2 regions of the Enterobacter sp. Taxon_8 genome follow, and region 1 is predicted to be linked to the other one. Evidence: predicted binding sites of a transcription regulator. Region 1 holds the regulator's gene; the other holds the start of a gene.

Region 1 (8,020 bases):
TGCATCTACCCGATGTACGACTTTACCCACTGCATCAGCGATGCGCTGGAAGGCATTACGCACTCCCTGTGTACGCTGGAGTTCCAGGACAACCGTCGTCTGTACGACTGGGTTCTGGATAACATCACCATTCCTGTGCATCCGCGCCAGTACGAGTTCTCTCGCCTGAACCTGGAATACACCGTGATGTCCAAGCGTAAGCTGAACCTGCTGGTGACCGACAAGCACGTTGAGGGCTGGGATGATCCACGTATGCCTACCATTTCTGGTCTGCGTCGTCGTGGTTACACTGCCGCCTCTATTCGTGAGTTCTGCAAACGTATCGGCGTGACCAAGCAGGACAACACCATCGAGATGGCGTCTCTTGAATCATGCATTCGCGAAGATCTCAACGAAAACGCTCCGCGCGCGATGGCGGTTATCGATCCGGTGAAACTGGTTATCGAAAACTATCCGCAGGGTGAAAGCGAGCTGGTCTCCATGCCTAACCATCCGAACAAACCGGAAATGGGAAGCCGTGACGTGCCGTTCAGCGGCGAGATCTGGATTGACCGCGCCGACTTCCGCGAAGAAGCCAACAAGCAGTACAAGCGTCTGGTGCTGGGTAAAGAAGTGCGTCTGCGTAATGCCTACGTCATCAAAGCCGAGCGCGTTGAGAAAGATGCAGAAGGGAATATCACCACCATCTTCTGTTCTTATGATGCTGAAACGTTGAGCAAAGATCCTGCGGATGGCCGCAAGGTGAAAGGCGTTATCCACTGGGTGAGCGCATCCCACGCGCTGCCGGTAGAAATTCGTCTGTACGATCGTCTGTTCAGCGTGCCTAACCCTGGTGCTGCGGAAGACTTCCTGGCGACCATCAACCCGGAATCTTTGGTGATTAAGCAGGGTTATGCGGAGCCTTCTCTGAAAAACGCTGAAGCAGGCAAAGCGTTCCAGTTCGAACGTGAAGGTTACTTCTGCCTGGACAGCCGTCACAGCACGGCAGAAAAACCGGTATTTAACCGTACCGTAGGTCTGCGTGATACCTGGACGAAGATCGGCGAATAATATTGCTGGTCTGGTCAATGAGAGACAAACGCCGCACTATGCGGCGTTTTTTTATTTAACGATCAGGGTATTAAGCCAGGGCCTAAAAAGGTGTGATAAAAATATCAGGTCAATGAGGTGCTACTTATTTTTCAAAAAAAAGTTTGTGTCATTAGGAAAAACAAAAAGGTTATAAGAAAGGGAAGATGTTTCTCGTCTAGCCACTGAAATAATTGAAAATTCCCCGCCATTCCTCGCCTCCCTGCAAATGTTACAAAGCACTACTGATTATGTGCACTTCGTCATAATCCTGACTTTTGTCCGCTAAAAAGCATTGATAATTCGCGTCGCGAAAAATAACCTAACGACGGTAGTTAATTCGAGGGTATTTAAAACTACCCCTGACCATTTGGTCTTTTTTATTTACGCCGTTTCAGGCGTTTTAATTCGTCAAAGAGGAATAATCTATGCGTACGTTCAGTGGCAAACGTAGTGCGCTGGCGCTGGCTATTGCCGGTGTGACAGCAATGTCGGGCCTGGTGGTGACACCAGAGGCGAAAGCGGCGGGCTTCATCGACGATTCTACCCTCACGGGCGGTATCTATTACTGGCAGCGTGAACGTGACCGTAAAGACGTCACCGAAGACAAATACAAAACCAACCTTTCTCATTCCACCTGGAACGCCAACCTGGACTTCCAGTCAGGCTATGCCGCGGATATGTTCGGTCTGGATATTGCTGCGTTTACCGCGATTGAAATGGCGGAAAACGGCGACAGCGCCCACCCGAACGAAATTGCCTTCTCCTCCAGCAATAAAGCGTATAAAGAAGACTGGTCCGGGGATAAGAGCGGCATCAGCCTGTACAAAGCCGCTGCAAAATTTAAATACGGTCCGGTATGGGCGCGCGGTGGTTATATTCAGCCAACTGGCCAGACCCTGTTAGCACCGCACTGGAGTTTTATGCCGGGTACCTATCAGGGTGCGGAAGCCGGGGCGAACTTTGACTACGGTGATGCGGGTGCGTTGAGCTTCTCCTATATGTGGACCAACGAGTACAAAGCACCCTGGCACATCGAGATGGACAAGTTCTACCAGAACGATAAGAAAACCAAAGTCGATTATCTCCACTCGCTGGGGGCGAAATACGACTTCAAAAACGATCTGGTTCTCGAAGCAGCATTTGGCCAGGCGCAAGGGTATATCGATCAGTACTTTGCCAAGGCCAGCTATAAGTTTGATGTCGCGGGTAGCCCGCTGAGTACCAGCTATCAGTTCTACGGTACGCGCGACAAAGTCAGCAACGGTGGCGTCAATGACATTTATGATGGCACCGCGTGGCTGCAGGCACTAACCTTCGGCTATAAGGTCGGTCAGGTTGATTTACGTCTGGAAGGAACATGGGTGAAGGCGGAAGGGCAGCAGGGCTACTTCCTGCAGCGTATGACCCCGACCTATGCCTCATCCAACGGTCGTCTTGATATCTGGTGGGATAACCGCTCAGACTTCAACGCCGACGGCGAGAAAGCGGTCTTCTTCGGCGCAATGTACGACCTGAAAAACTGGAACCTGCCTGGCTGGGCGGTGGGCGCTTCTTACGCTTACGCCTGGGATGCAAAACCTGCCGATATGGCAACTCCGGACGCATACTACGATCCCAACTATCGCCTGAAAGAGTCTTCTTACAGCCTCGATGCTATCTATACCCTGCAGGATGGCCGCGCGAAAGGTACAATGTTCAAACTGCACTTCACTCAATATGACAACCACTCCGATATCCCGAGCTACGCGGGCGGTTACGGCAACATCTTCCAGGATGAACGTGACGTGAAATTCATGGTTATCGCACCGTTCACTATCTTCTGATGAATCTTCCGGCGGGTTAGATCCCGCCGGACCGGAGACTGCATATGATGAAAAAAATCGTAATCGTCGCGTTGCTGGCATCAGGGCTGGTGGCGTGTGCTCAGAGTGAGGCACCGAAAGAAGATTCCCGGCTGAAGGAGGCCTATAGCGCCTGTATTAATACAGCAGAAGGATCGCCGGAGAAAATTGAAGCCTGTCAGAGCGTGCTGAACGTGCTGAAGAAAGAGAAAGCGCATGAGCAGTTTGCGACGCGGGAGAATGTCCGCGTGATGGATTACCAGGCCTGTATCCAGGCGCGTAAAACCGGTAACGATCAGGAAGTGGCCAAGCGTTGCGATAAGATCTGGAACGAGATACGCAACAATAATAAATAAGTTGCTTTACGCCCGGTGGCGCGGTGCTTACCGGGCTTTTTTCTGGCAAAAAAAAGCCAACCTTTCGGCTGGCTCAGAGTATGAACACTTGATTATTTTGCGTCGTGCGCGTGGTCATCTTCGCGGCAGTCGCCTTCAGCGCAGTGACCGTAAAGATACAGGCTGTGGTTGGTCAGGCGGATACCGTGACGCGCGGCGATTTCACGCTGGCGCGCTTCGATGGAATCATCGCTGAATTCAATGACCTTGCCGCAGTCGAGGCAGATCAAATGATCGTGGTGCTGCTGCTGGGTCAGTTCGAAAACAGATTTACCGCCTTCGAAATTATGACGGGTGACAATGCCCGCGTCATCAAACTGGTTCAGCACGCGATAGACGGTAGCCAGCCCAATCTCTTCACCCATGTCGATAAGACGTTTATAAAGGTCTTCCGCACTGACATGGTGATTGTCTGGACCCTGAAGCACTTCGAGGATTTTTAACCGAGGAAGCGTAACTTTCAGGCCAGCCTTCTTTAATGCGGTATTGTTGTCAGTCATGCGGAATCTGTCCTGTTGCTAAACGATTCACTTCTGTAGGAAGTGACAGAAAATGCACCTGGGATAATGCGTCTCATTATAGAACTGCCATGGCTAAATGAAAACTGCAAGTCTCAGGCAAAATATGCTTATAAAAATGGGGTATCACCAACAAACTTGCTCGATGGAAAACCACATTTTATCAGGGAGACATTGTACAGGTCTGGGCGAAAAAGTTAAAAGATTGTAGCAATTAATTTAATCGGTTTGACCTGGTGCGCGGGCGCAACCGCCGTTGCGCCGCGAGAAAAATCAGGCGTTAAGAATATCGTCCAGGTGCAGTTCTTCACGGATCTGCTTAACCCATTTCTCAACGCGCTCTGCGGTCAGTTCTGGCTGACGGTCTTCGTCGATGGCCAGACCCACGAAATGATCGTCATCGGCCAGGCCTTTAGACGCTTCGAAGTGGTAACCAGCGGTCGGCCAGTGGCCTACGATAACCGCGCCATTCGGCTCAATGATGTCGCGGATGGTACCCAGCGCGTCACAGAAATACTCAGCGTAGTCTTCCTGGTCACCGCAGCCAAACAGGGCAACTAGCTTACCGTTGAAGTCCACTTCTTCCAGCGTCGGGAAGAAATCATCCCAGTCGCACTGGGCTTCACCGTAGTACCAGGTTGGGATACCCAGCAGCAGAATATCATAGCCTTCCAGATCTTCTTTGCTGCTCTTGGCAATGTCATGCACATCAGCAACGTCTTTACCGAGCTGTTTTTGAATGTTTTTTGCGATATTTTCGGTATTGCCGGTATCACTGCCAAAGAAAATGCCGATGATTGCCATGAGTAAAATAACCTCTTGAAACTTAATAGTATGGTGGCGCAATTCGGCCACGGATAAGGGCAATAATAGCAGAACTGGCAACCCTGCGGAAACAGCTATCGCGCAGGACTGCACTCTGTGCTACATGAAAAGGGTAATAAAGGGGATTTTCAGACTTATGCCTGGCTGCGCAACGTCTCAAGCTGGGCGATTAACATCTCTTCAATGAGCTCGCTGCGGCTGATATTTCGCGCGTCAGCCAGCTCGTTCAGCGCATCGACGGCGTCGGCGTTAAGCTTCAGTTCGACACGCTTAAGCCCGCGATTTTTATCGCGTTTAAGCTGATTGCGTTTATTGATACGCAGCTGTTCATCGCGCGAAAGCGGATTCGTCTTCGGTCGTCCCGGGCGACGCTCATTCGCGAACAGATCTAGTGTCGTACGGTCCGTTTGTTCTTTGGCCATGATTCTGAGACTTCGGGGGAAACACGCCGCCCTGCTAATGCCCGGGCGATAAGCGCGCCATCATACATCACCAAAAACGGCACGCCAACGACTGGAAGCCCGCAGCCTTCCAGTCGCTTTCTTTTTAATCAATTTGTCGTATCAGCGAGATAGCGGCGAATGGCGCGCAGCACGGCATCGGGTTTTTCTGCGTGCACCCAGTGTCCGGCACCGGCAATCACGTGGGCGCGAGCCTGCGGGAATTGGGCCAGCAGCGTGTCGCGGTACGCGTCGGTAACGTAAGGAGAGTTACCGCCGCGAATAAAGAGGGTAGGGTGCGGCCAGGCGGGGACGGTTTCCCAGCCCACGATGTTGTTGTACTGGTTCCAGAGCACCGGCACGTTAAAACGCCATTGGCCGTCAACAAACGACTTCAGCAGGAACTGGACTACGCCTTCTTCATCAAGATGCTCACGCATGACGGCAGCCGCCTGTTGGCGAGTCGCGACGCCCGCTTCGGTGACCGCATTGATGGCGGCAAAAATTTCGTCGTGGCGGCGGACGTCGTAATCCACGGGCGCAACATCAATTACAATCAGGCCGTTAATACGCTCCGGGGCCAGTGCCGTCAGGGCCATCACTGCTTTGCCACCCATTGAATGCCCGATGAGGGTCACCTTTTGCAGGTCGTTGGCATCCAGCGTATCCAGCAGATCCTGCGCCATTGCCGCGTAGGTCATCTCGTCGGAACGGCCGGAAAGACCGTGATTGCGCATATCGACCTGTAAAATATCGTGGTCAGTAACCAGATCGCGCGCCAGCACGCCCAGGTTATCCAGGCTGCCAAAAAGCCCGTGAACCAGTACGATGGGAGAATTATTGTTCGGCGATTGTGCAGTTTGCGCTCGGGTATTCAATTTCATGGCAAAGTTCTTTTTTTACGTATGTCAGGTTAGGGTATCATGTTGACCATTCTGCCGCCCGGCTGCAAGGTTCCAGTTTAATCTGACTTTTGCCGCCAACCTGGTTTGACGCTATCCGCTGTTGGGATTTGACCTTATAATCCCAATGACTTGTATTCAGATAAGATATCGCACTGGATTAAGATGAAAACAATCGAAGTTGATGACGAACTCTATCAGTATATTGCCAGCCAGACGCGGCATATCGGGGAGAGCGCGTCCGACATTTTACGGCGCATGCTTAAAATTTCCGCCGCTTCACAGCCTGCTACCCCAGTCACCAAAGATGTCGTGTCTCAGCCAAGCGTTGTTGCACAAGCAAAACCTGCCGTGACGCCGGCAAAAGATAAAGTGCGCGCGATGCGCGAGCTGCTCCTTTCCGATGAATACGCGGAGCAGAAAAAGGCGGTTAACCGCTTTATGCTGGTGCTGTCTACACTTTACTCACTGGATAACAAAGCGTTTGCTGAAGCGACCGAGTCGCTGCACGGTCGTACTCGCGTCTATTTCGCGGGCGACGAGCAGACGCTGCTGCAAAATGGCAATCAAACCAAACCCAAACATGTTCCTGGCACCCCGTACTGGGTGATCACCAATACCAATACGGGCCGCAAGTGCAGCATGATTGAACACATCATGCAGTCCATGCAGTTCCCGGCGGAATTGATTGAAAAGGTTTGCGGTACAATTTAACCCTTGCATCAGAAGGACCCGGTAATGGCAAATCACAGCCGTGCAGGCCAACCTGCACAACAAAGCGATTTGATTAACGTCGCTCAGCTGACCGCGCAGTATTACGTGCTGAAGCCGGTCGTGGGCAACGCAGAACACGCAGTGAAGTTTGGTACATCTGGTCACCGCGGCAGCGCGGCGCGCCATAGCTTTAACGAACCGCACATTCTGGCCATTGCTCAGGCCATTGCGGAAGAGCGCGCTAAAAACGGCGTTACCGGTCCGTGCTACGTGGGGAAAGATACCCATGCCCTGTCTGAACCGGCGTTCATCTCTGTGGTGGAAGTGCTGGCGGCAAACGGCGTTGATGTGATTGTTCAGGAGAACAACGGCTTCACCCCAACGCCTGCGGTCTCTAACGCCATCCTGGTGCACAACAAAAAAGGTGGAGCGCTGGCTGACGGTATCGTTATCACGCCATCCCACAACCCGCCGGAAGACGGTGGTATCAAATATAACCCGCCTAACGGTGGCCCGGCAGATACCAACGTCACCAAAGTGGTGGAGGATCGCGCGAACGCGCTGCTGGCTGATGACCTGAAAGGCGTGAAGCGCATCTCTCTGGATGCGGCCATGGCGTCCGGCCACGTGAAAGAGCTGGATCTGGTTCAGCCGTTCGTGGAAGGCCTGGCGGATATCGTCGATATGGCGGCCATCCAGAAAGCCGGCCTCAAGCTGGGCGTGGATCCGCTGGGCGGCTCCGGTATCGAATACTGGAAACGTATCGCCGAGCACTACAAGCTGGATCTGACCATCGTGAACGATCACGTCGATCAGACCTTCCGCTTTATGCATCTGGACAAAGACGGCGCGATCCGTATGGACTGCTCCTCCGAGTGCGCGATGGCGGGCCTGCTGGCGCTGCGTGATAAATTCGATCTGGCGTTTGCTAACGACCCCGATTATGACCGTCACGGTATCGTCACCCCTGCCGGGCTGATGAACCCGAATCACTATCTTGCGGTCGCAATTAACTATCTGTTCCAGCACCGTCCGCAGTGGGGCAAAGAGGTGGCTGTCGGTAAAACGCTGGTTTCCTCGGCGATGATCGACCGCGTGGTTGAGGCGCTGGGCCGCAAGCTGGTGGAAGTGCCGGTGGGCTTCAAATGGTTTGTTGACGGTCTGCACGACGGCAGCTTCGGCTTCGGCGGTGAAGAGAGTGCGGGCGCATCTTTCCTGCGTTTCGACGGCACGCCATGGTCAACCGATAAAGACGGCATCATCATGTGCCTGCTGGCGGCGGAAATCACCGCGGTCACCGGTAAGAACCCGCAG
Region 2 (8,020 bases), 2.0 Mb from region 1:
GTACGCTGAACGAGCAAGACCTGCAGATGCTGAACAGCGCGTTGGGCAAACCGGTCTCCACCTCTCCGGACAGCGTTGCACCGGAGAACCCGGAGCAGGTTGCCGCGGTTGATAACTTCAACGCTAACGGCACTACCCCTACTGCACAGCCTGCTGCCTCGCGAACCACAGCGCCTGCCAGCAAGAGCAATAATCCGTTCCGTAACTAAGAGTGTCATCAGGCCTACTGCGGCCTGATGCCTTCACTCCAGCCCTCTTCCACAGGGAGAGGGCGCATCTGAATCACATCCGAACGTAAGTCAACGTAAAGATCCCCCTGATTCCGCCCCTCTTCGCTTCATTTTCAACCACTCATCCTCTATCCTGAGCGTTATTACCACTGGGTCCTGGAAGACAAAGATGAAACGGACAAAAACGATCAATCACGCGTCGTTCCGCAAGAGCTGGAACGCGCGTCACCTCACCCCTGTTGCGCTGGCGGTCACGGCTGTCTTTATGCTGGCAGGCTGTGAGAAAAATGACGAAACGGTTTCGCTGTATCAAAACGCGGACGACTGCTCTGCCGCAACCGGCAAAGCCGCCGAATGTAAAACGGCTTACACCAGCGCGCTGAAAGAAGCGGAACGTACCGCGCCGAAATATGCCTCACGCGAAGACTGCGTGGCGGAGTTTGGTGAAGGTCAGTGCCAGCAGGCACCGGCTCAGGCAGGCACCGCACCTGAAAATCAGGCGCAGGCGCAGTCCAGCGGCAGCTTCTGGATGCCGCTGATGGCAGGCTACATGATGGGCCGCCTGATGGGCGGTGGTGCAGGCTACCAGCAGCAGCCGCTGTTTAGCTCGAAAAACCCGGCCAGCCCGGCTTACGGTCAATATACCGATGCCAGCGGCAAAGGCTACGGCGCAGCGACCCCTGGCCGCACCGTGACCGTACCGAAAACGGCGATGGCGCCGAAGCCTGCGACCACCAGCACCATCACCCGTGGCGGGTTCGGTGAGTCTGTGGCGAAGCAGACCAGCATGCAGCGCAGCGCGACAGGCACCTCCTCTACTCGCTCAATGGGCGGCTGATCATGGAACGAGTCAGTATCACCGAGCGCCCGGACTGGCGCGAAAAAGCCACCGAGTACGGTTTTAACTTCCACACCATGTACGGCGAGCCGTACTGGTGTGAAGACGCCTATTACAAGCTCACGCTGGCCCAGGTTGAGAAGCTGGAAGAGGTAACGGCCGAGCTGCACCAGATGTGCCTGAAGGTGGTGGAAAAAGTCATCGACAGCGACGAGCTGATGGCAAAGTTCCGCATTCCGAAGCACACCTGGGGCTTTGTGCGCCAGTCGTGGAAAACGAATCAACCTTCGCTTTACTCTCGCCTGGATCTGGCATGGGACGGCAAAGGGGAGCCTAAGCTGCTGGAAAACAACGCCGATACCCCAACGTCCCTGTACGAAGCGGCGTTCTTTCAGTGGATCTGGCTGGAAGACCAGGCCAATGCCGGAAACCTGCCGGAAGGCAGCGACCAGTTCAACAGCCTGCAGGAAAAGCTGATCGAGCGCTTCGCCGAGCTGCGCGAGCAGTTTGGCTTCAACCTGCTGCATCTCGCCTGCTGCCGCGACACGGAAGAAGACCGTGGCACGGTTCAGTATCTGCAGGATTGCGCCGCTGAAGCGGAGGTCGCGACCGAGTTCCTCTATATCGAGGATATCGGCCTGGGTGAAAAAGGTCAGTTCACGGACATGCAGGACCAGGTGATCAGCAACCTGTTCAAGCTCTACCCGTGGGAATACATGCTGCGCGAGATGTTCTCCACCAAGCTGGAAGATGCTGGCGTGCGCTGGCTTGAGCCGGCCTGGAAGAGCATTATCTCCAACAAAGCCCTGCTGCCGATGCTGTGGGAGATGTTCCCGAACCATCCGAACCTGCTGCCGGCGTACTTTGCAGAAGATAATTACCCGCAAATGGAGAAGTACGTCGTTAAGCCGATCTTCTCCCGCGAAGGCGCGAACGTGTCGATTATCGAAAACGGCAAGACGCTGGAAGCGGTTGAAGGGCCGTACGGCGAAGAAGGGATGATCGTCCAGGAGTTCTATCAACTTCCAAAATTTGGCGACAGCTATACGCTGATTGGCAGTTGGCTCATCAACGATCAGCCTGCCGGAATTGGCATTCGCGAAGATCGCGCGCTGATCACGCAGGATCTGTCGCGGTTCTATCCGCACATTTTCGTGGAGTAAGACTGCGGCCTGATGCCCTCACCCCAGCCCTCTCCCACAGGGAGAGGGTGGAAAGACTAAAAACGGCAACCTGAAGTTGCCGTTTTGCTTTTATTATCCCACCTGCACCGACAGCATACTCAAACTGCCCATCTCAATACCGTCGACCGGGATCGTAACCGGCTCCTGACCATCCCACGCGCCAAGTACGTACAGCAGCGGCAGGAAGTGCTCCGGCGTCGGGTTAGAAAGCGAACCGCCCTCATGATCCAGATAGTTCACCAGCGGATGCGCCTCAGCCGGCCCCTGCCAGGTCAGGTTCGCTTTAACGTAGTCGTTAAAGGCGGTCGCCCACGGGTACGGCGTGTTCTCACCGTGCCAGCGTGCGGTACGCAGGTTATGCACCACGTTGCCGCTCGCCACCAGCATGATGCCTTCATCACGCAGGGTCGCCATCTTGCGGCCCATCTCCAGATGCCAGGCGGCCTTTTGGGTGCTGTCGATGCTCAACTGCACCATCGGGATATCCGCATCAGGATACATTTTAATAAGCACGCCCCAGGAGCCGTGGTCAAAGCCCCAGGCTTCTTTATCCAGCGTCACAGGGACAGACGCCAGCAAATCCACCAGCCTTTGTGCAAGCTCAGGCGAGCCGGGGGCCGGATAATGCGTGTCGTATAGCGCCTGCGGGAAGCCGCCAAAATCATGAATGGTTTTTGGCGCTTCCATGGCGGTCACGCCCGTCCCACGGGTAAACCAGTGCGCAGATACCACCACGATCGCTTTCGGACGCGGTAGCGTCTCGCCCAGATGACGCCAGGCGCGGGTATAGACGTTGTCTTCCAGAACGTTCATAGGGCTACCGTGGCCTAAAAACAGGGCTGGCATACGTGAAGAAGTCATGGTGATATCCTTACGGAAGGTGTCAATTTAATGGTGCTACATTACGCGCAATCCGGCAAAGATGAACGCAGATAAGCGTGAAGATCATCATCAGGAAATTTGAATGTAAGGAATGTGTAAAGCCGGGTTTTCCCCCTCGCTTTGCCAGAAATGAATCATTTATATTAATGAGAATCATTATCATAAGGAGCAATGCATGTCAGTCCCTCTGATCCTGACCATACTGGCGGGCGCCGCGACCTTCATCGGCGCGATCCTCGGCGTGCTCGGCCAAAAGCCCTCTAACCGCGTACTGGCCTTCTCACTGGGCTTTGCTGCCGGGATCATGTTGCTCATCTCCCTGATGGAAATGCTCCCTGCCGCGCTGGGCACGGAAGGCATGTCTCCGCTGCTGGGCTACGGCATGTTTGTCTTTGGCCTGCTGGGGTACTTTGCCCTCGATCGAATGCTGCCGCACGCCCATCCGCAGGATTTAATGCAGAAAAACGTGACGCCCATGCCGCGCAATATCAAGCGTACCGCCGTGCTGTTAACGCTTGGCATCAGCCTGCATAACTTCCCGGAAGGGGTCGCCACCTACGTGACGGCCAGCAGCAATCTTGAGATGGGCTTTGGCATCGCGCTGGCGGTCGCCTTACACAATATTCCTGAAGGACTGGCCGTCGCTGGACCCGTGTATGCCGCAACGGGATCGAAACGCACCGCTGTGTTCTGGGCGGGTATTTCCGGGATGGCCGAAATCCTTGGCGGCGTGCTGGCCTGGCTCATCCTCGGTAGCCTGGTCTCTCCGGTAGTGATGGCAGCGATTATGGCAGCGGTAGCCGGGATCATGGTTGCGCTTTCGGTGGATGAACTGATGCCGCTGGCGAAGGAGATCGATCCTAACAACAACCCCAGCTATGGCGTGCTGTGCGGAATGTCGGTGATGGGATTAAGTCTGGTTCTGCTGCAGACCGCAGGAATCGGGTAAAAAAACGCCGGGACATCCCGGCGTTTTTATTATCAGCTGGCTTTGCGCTCGTGCGCCTGGCGATACTCGACCAGATCTTCAATCGTGACCACCGGCATGTTGTGCAGACGGGCAAAGGTGATGCACTCCGGCGCGCGCGCCATGGTGCCGTCATCGTTAGTCAGCTCACACAGCACACCGGCAGGTTTGAAGCCCGCCAGCGTCACCAGGTCGATCGTCGCTTCGGTGTGACCGCCGCGGGTCAACACGCCGCCCGCCTGCGCGCGCAGCGGGAAGACGTGGCCTGGACGGTGCAGATCGGATGGCTTCGCATCATCAGCAATGGCGGCACGTACGGTAGTCAGACGGTCAGCCGCAGACACACCGGTGGTCACGCCATGCGCCGCTTCAATGGTCACGGTAAAACCGGTACCAAAGGCGCTGGTGTTGTTTTCGACCATCATCGGCAGCTCGAGCTGCTTACGACGATCTTCGGTAATACACAGGCATACGATGCCGCTGCCGTGACGGATGGTCAGCGCCATCTGTTCAACGGTCATGTTTTCGGCGGCGAAAATCATGTCGCCTTCGTTTTCACGGTTTTCATCGTCAAGCACCATCACACCGCGGCCTTCGCGCAGTGCATCCAGTGCATGTTCAACACGTTGAGTTGAAGTGCCAAAAGAGGAAAGTAGCGTCTGATTCATGGTAAAAAAACCTCATTAACATTATGGTTACCAGAATCAGGGCAGTCTTAGGAGCGCCGTATAAGCGGCAAAAAGATAACGTGAGCGGGCCCATGCCCGACTTGATCGTTACTCTCTCCCATCCGGACTCTAACCGTCGGCCCCGGAATTACACCGGATCTGCTGACCTTTGAGTTTTCACCCAAAGCGCTCGCGGGCTTTCAGCGTCACGCTGATTTACCGCCGGTGGGGAATTTCGCCCCGCCCTGAGAATAAGCGAGATAACTATAACGCTATTGATTATCCTGGGCAATGCATAAGCATCAAACAATTTTGTTTACCCCGGGCATGACGCGCTACAATGGACACTAACACCTTTCCATCAAGGGAAACGACAATGATTGACCCGAAAAAAATTGAGCAGATCGCGCGTCAGGTTCATGAATCTATGCCAAAAGGCATTCGTGAATTTGGTGATGACGTAGAAAAGAAAATCCGCCAGACGCTGCAGGCGCAGTTGGTTCGCCTTGATTTAGTCAGTCGCGAAGAGTTTGACGTGCAGACCCAGGTTCTGCTGCGCACCCGCGAGAAGCTGGCGCTGCTGGAACAGCGTCTGACCGAGCTGGAAAACCGCAATGCGCCGGAAGAAGTGAAGCCGGCACCGGCCATTCCGCCGGTGGATGATCAGGAGTAAGTGCGGCCTGATGCCCTCACCCCAGCCCTCTCCCACAGGGAGAGGGTGAAAAAAAACGGGCCAACTGGCCCGTTTTTTTTACTGACTGTCTTTCTGGATCTTCTTGATGATGTTGGTGGTGGAACACCCGTCCTCAAAGTTGAGCACCATCACCTCGCCGCCGTTGGCCCAAACCTCTTCGCTGCCCGCGATTTGCTCCGGCTTGTAATCCCCGCCTTTTACCAGCAGGTCCGGCAGAATACCGGCAATCAGGCGCTGCGGGGTATCTTCTTCAAACGACACCACCCAGTCCACCGCTTCCAGCGCGCCGAGCACAATCATACGCTGCTCGAGCGGGTTCACCGGACGCGTTTCACCCTTCAGGCGTTTCGTCGAGGCATCGCTGTTGACCGCCACAATCAGGCGATCGCCCAGCTTGCGCGCATTCGCCAGATAAGAAACGTGGCCAGCGTGCAGAATGTCGAACACGCCGTTGGTCATCACCACCTTTTCCCCACGCTTGCGCGCGGCGGCGACGGCCATCTTCAGCTCGTCTTCGGTCATGACGCCAAAACCGGTATCCGCGCGACCACGCACCGCGTTTTCCAGCTCGATTGGCGAAACGGTTGAGGTCCCGAGTTTACCCACGACCACGCCCGCCGCGGCGTTAGCGAAGTAGCACGCTTCTTCCAGAGAATTACCCGCTGCCAGCGTCGCCGCCAGAACGCCGATCACCGTGTCACCGGCACCGGTCACGTCGTACACTTCCTGCGCCTGTGTTGGCATATGCAGCGGCGCTTTGCCCGGCTGCAGCAGCGTCATCCCCTGCTCGGAGCGGGTCACCAGAAGCGCAGATAATTCGAAGTCAGCAATGATCTTCATGCCGCGCTCAACCAGCTCTTCCTCGGTTTTGCATTTGCCCGCCACCGCTTCAAATTCGGAGAGGTTTGGCGTCAGCAGGGTTGCGCCGCGATAGCGCTCAAAATCGGTCCCTTTCGGGTCGATCAGCACCGGTACGTTGGCTTTACGCGCCAGCTGAATCATCGTCTGCACGCTCGCCAGCGCGCCTTTGGCGTAATCGGACAGCACCAGCGCGCCGATATTGCCCAGCGCCTGGTTGATACGCTCGTGCAGCGGCTCGGGATCAACGCCTTCGAACCCTTCTTCAAAGTCGAGGCGGATCAGCTGCTGGTTGCGCGACAGCACGCGCAGTTTCGTAATCGTTGGGTGGGTCGGAACAGAAACGAAGTCGCACTTCACGTTCACGTCCGCCAGCGACTTGCTCAGCGCGCGTGCCGCATCGTCGATGCCGGTCAAGCCCACCAGACGCGACTGCGCGCCCAGAGAGGCAATGTTCATCGCCACGTTTGCCGCGCCGCCGGGACGCTCTTCAATGGTGTCGACCTTAACCACCGGTACCGGTGCTTCCGGAGAGATGCGGCTGGTCGGTCCATACCAGTAGCGATCCAGCATCACATCCCCAACAACCATAACTCCAGCACGTTCAAACTCTGGCAGTGTTACTTTCATTCCTGACTCCAGAAAGATTCACAATTTGCGCGCGATAATATCACACTTGATTTGTTACGCACGGTTCCACCAGCCACTTCTGCCAGCTGGCCGTTACCTGAGCGCGTTCTGCGACAAAACAGTCCAGCGCCACGTGCCCCGGCTGCTCCTGCAGCGCCAGGTGATGAAGCTCGTCGCGAAGCGTCGTGTAGGCGCGGGTTAAGGCCTGCGCCTCCTGCTCGTCCATGATGTCGTTTTGCGCCAGCAGTTCCAGAATGCGCACGTTATCCGACCAGCGGGTCAGCTTAGGCTTGTCGTGCGCGTGCAGCAGCACCAGATACTGGGTAATGAATTCAATATCGGTGATCCCGCCCTCGTCGGCTTTGATATCAAAGCGATCGCGATGTTTATTACCCAGATGCGCGCGCATTTTCTCGCGCATCTCGCGCACTTCGGTCTGCAGCGTACTGCCCTCGCGCACGGTGGTCATAACCTCCTTACGGATGGCATCGAACTGCGTTTTGAGCTGCGGATCGCCATATACCACGCGAGCGCGCACCAGCGCCTGATGCTCCCACGTCCAGGCTTCATTCTTCTGGTAATCGGCGAAGGATTCCGTTGAAGTGACCAGCATGCCCGCCGCGCCGGACGGACGCAGGCGCGCATCGACTTCATACAAAATGCCCGACGAGGTGCGGGTGCTGAACAGGTGCATGATGCGCTGCGCCAGGCGCAGGTAGAACTGACGCCCGTCAATCTCGCGCTCGCCGTCGGTCATCACGTCAACCGGGCAGTCGTGCAGGAAGATTAAATCCAGATCGGAGCTGTATCCCAGCTCCCAGCCGCCGAGCTTGCCGTAACCCACCACGGCAAACCCTCGCCCCTCACGGTCAGCAAGGTGCTTCGGCTGGCCGTAGCGGGCCACCATCTGCACCCACGCCTGCTGCACTACCGCGTCGATGATCGCCTCCGCGAGCCAGGTTAAGTGATCGCTCACTTTCATCACCGGCAGCGTTCCGGCGATATCCGCCGCCGCCACGCGCAGCATCTGCGCCTGCTTAAACTGGCGCAGCGCCTCCAGCTGTTGCTC

What was found. Region 1 encodes Fur, which represses iron uptake genes when iron is present. Its sites were predicted from a motif close to ATAATAATGAGAACNACTATCAA; they were not measured.
Region 2: the regulator Fur is predicted to act here: its motif matches at 3,275-3,297, upstream of zupT (zinc transporter ZupT).

Annotation. Positions count from the first base shown of each region.
Region 1 is NZ_CM177989.1:3,254,398-3,262,417, reverse strand. It holds gene glnS (glutamine--tRNA ligase) at 1-1,050, shown strand, start outside; gene chiP (chitoporin ChiP) at 1,497-2,894, shown strand; gene chiQ (ChiQ/YbfN family lipoprotein) at 2,942-3,268, shown strand; gene fur (ferric iron uptake transcriptional regulator) at 3,361-3,807, opposite strand; gene fldA (flavodoxin FldA) at 4,099-4,629, opposite strand; gene ybfE (LexA regulated protein) at 4,785-5,072, opposite strand; gene ybfF (esterase) at 5,201-5,974, opposite strand; gene seqA (replication initiation negative regulator SeqA) at 6,158-6,706, shown strand; gene pgm (phosphoglucomutase (alpha-D-glucose-1,6-bisphosphate-dependent)) at 6,731-8,020, shown strand, end outside.
Region 2 is NZ_CM177989.1:660,600-668,619, reverse strand. It holds gene tolC (outer membrane channel protein TolC) at 1-209, shown strand, start outside; gene AC4IBF_RS03230 (DUF1190 family protein) at 400-1,068, shown strand; gene AC4IBF_RS03225 (glutathionylspermidine synthase family protein) at 1,071-2,231, shown strand; gene ygiD (4,5-DOPA-extradiol-dioxygenase) at 2,325-3,113, opposite strand; gene zupT (zinc transporter ZupT) at 3,310-4,083, shown strand; gene ribB (3,4-dihydroxy-2-butanone-4-phosphate synthase) at 4,116-4,769, opposite strand; FMN riboswitch at 4,876-5,026, opposite strand; gene ubiK (ubiquinone biosynthesis accessory factor UbiK) at 5,146-5,442, shown strand; gene hldE (bifunctional D-glycero-beta-D-manno-heptose-7-phosphate kinase/D-glycero-beta-D-manno-heptose 1-phosphate adenylyltransferase HldE) at 5,521-6,951, opposite strand; gene glnE (bifunctional [glutamate--ammonia ligase]-adenylyl-L-tyrosine phosphorylase/[glutamate--ammonia-ligase] adenylyltransferase) at 6,992-8,020, opposite strand, start outside.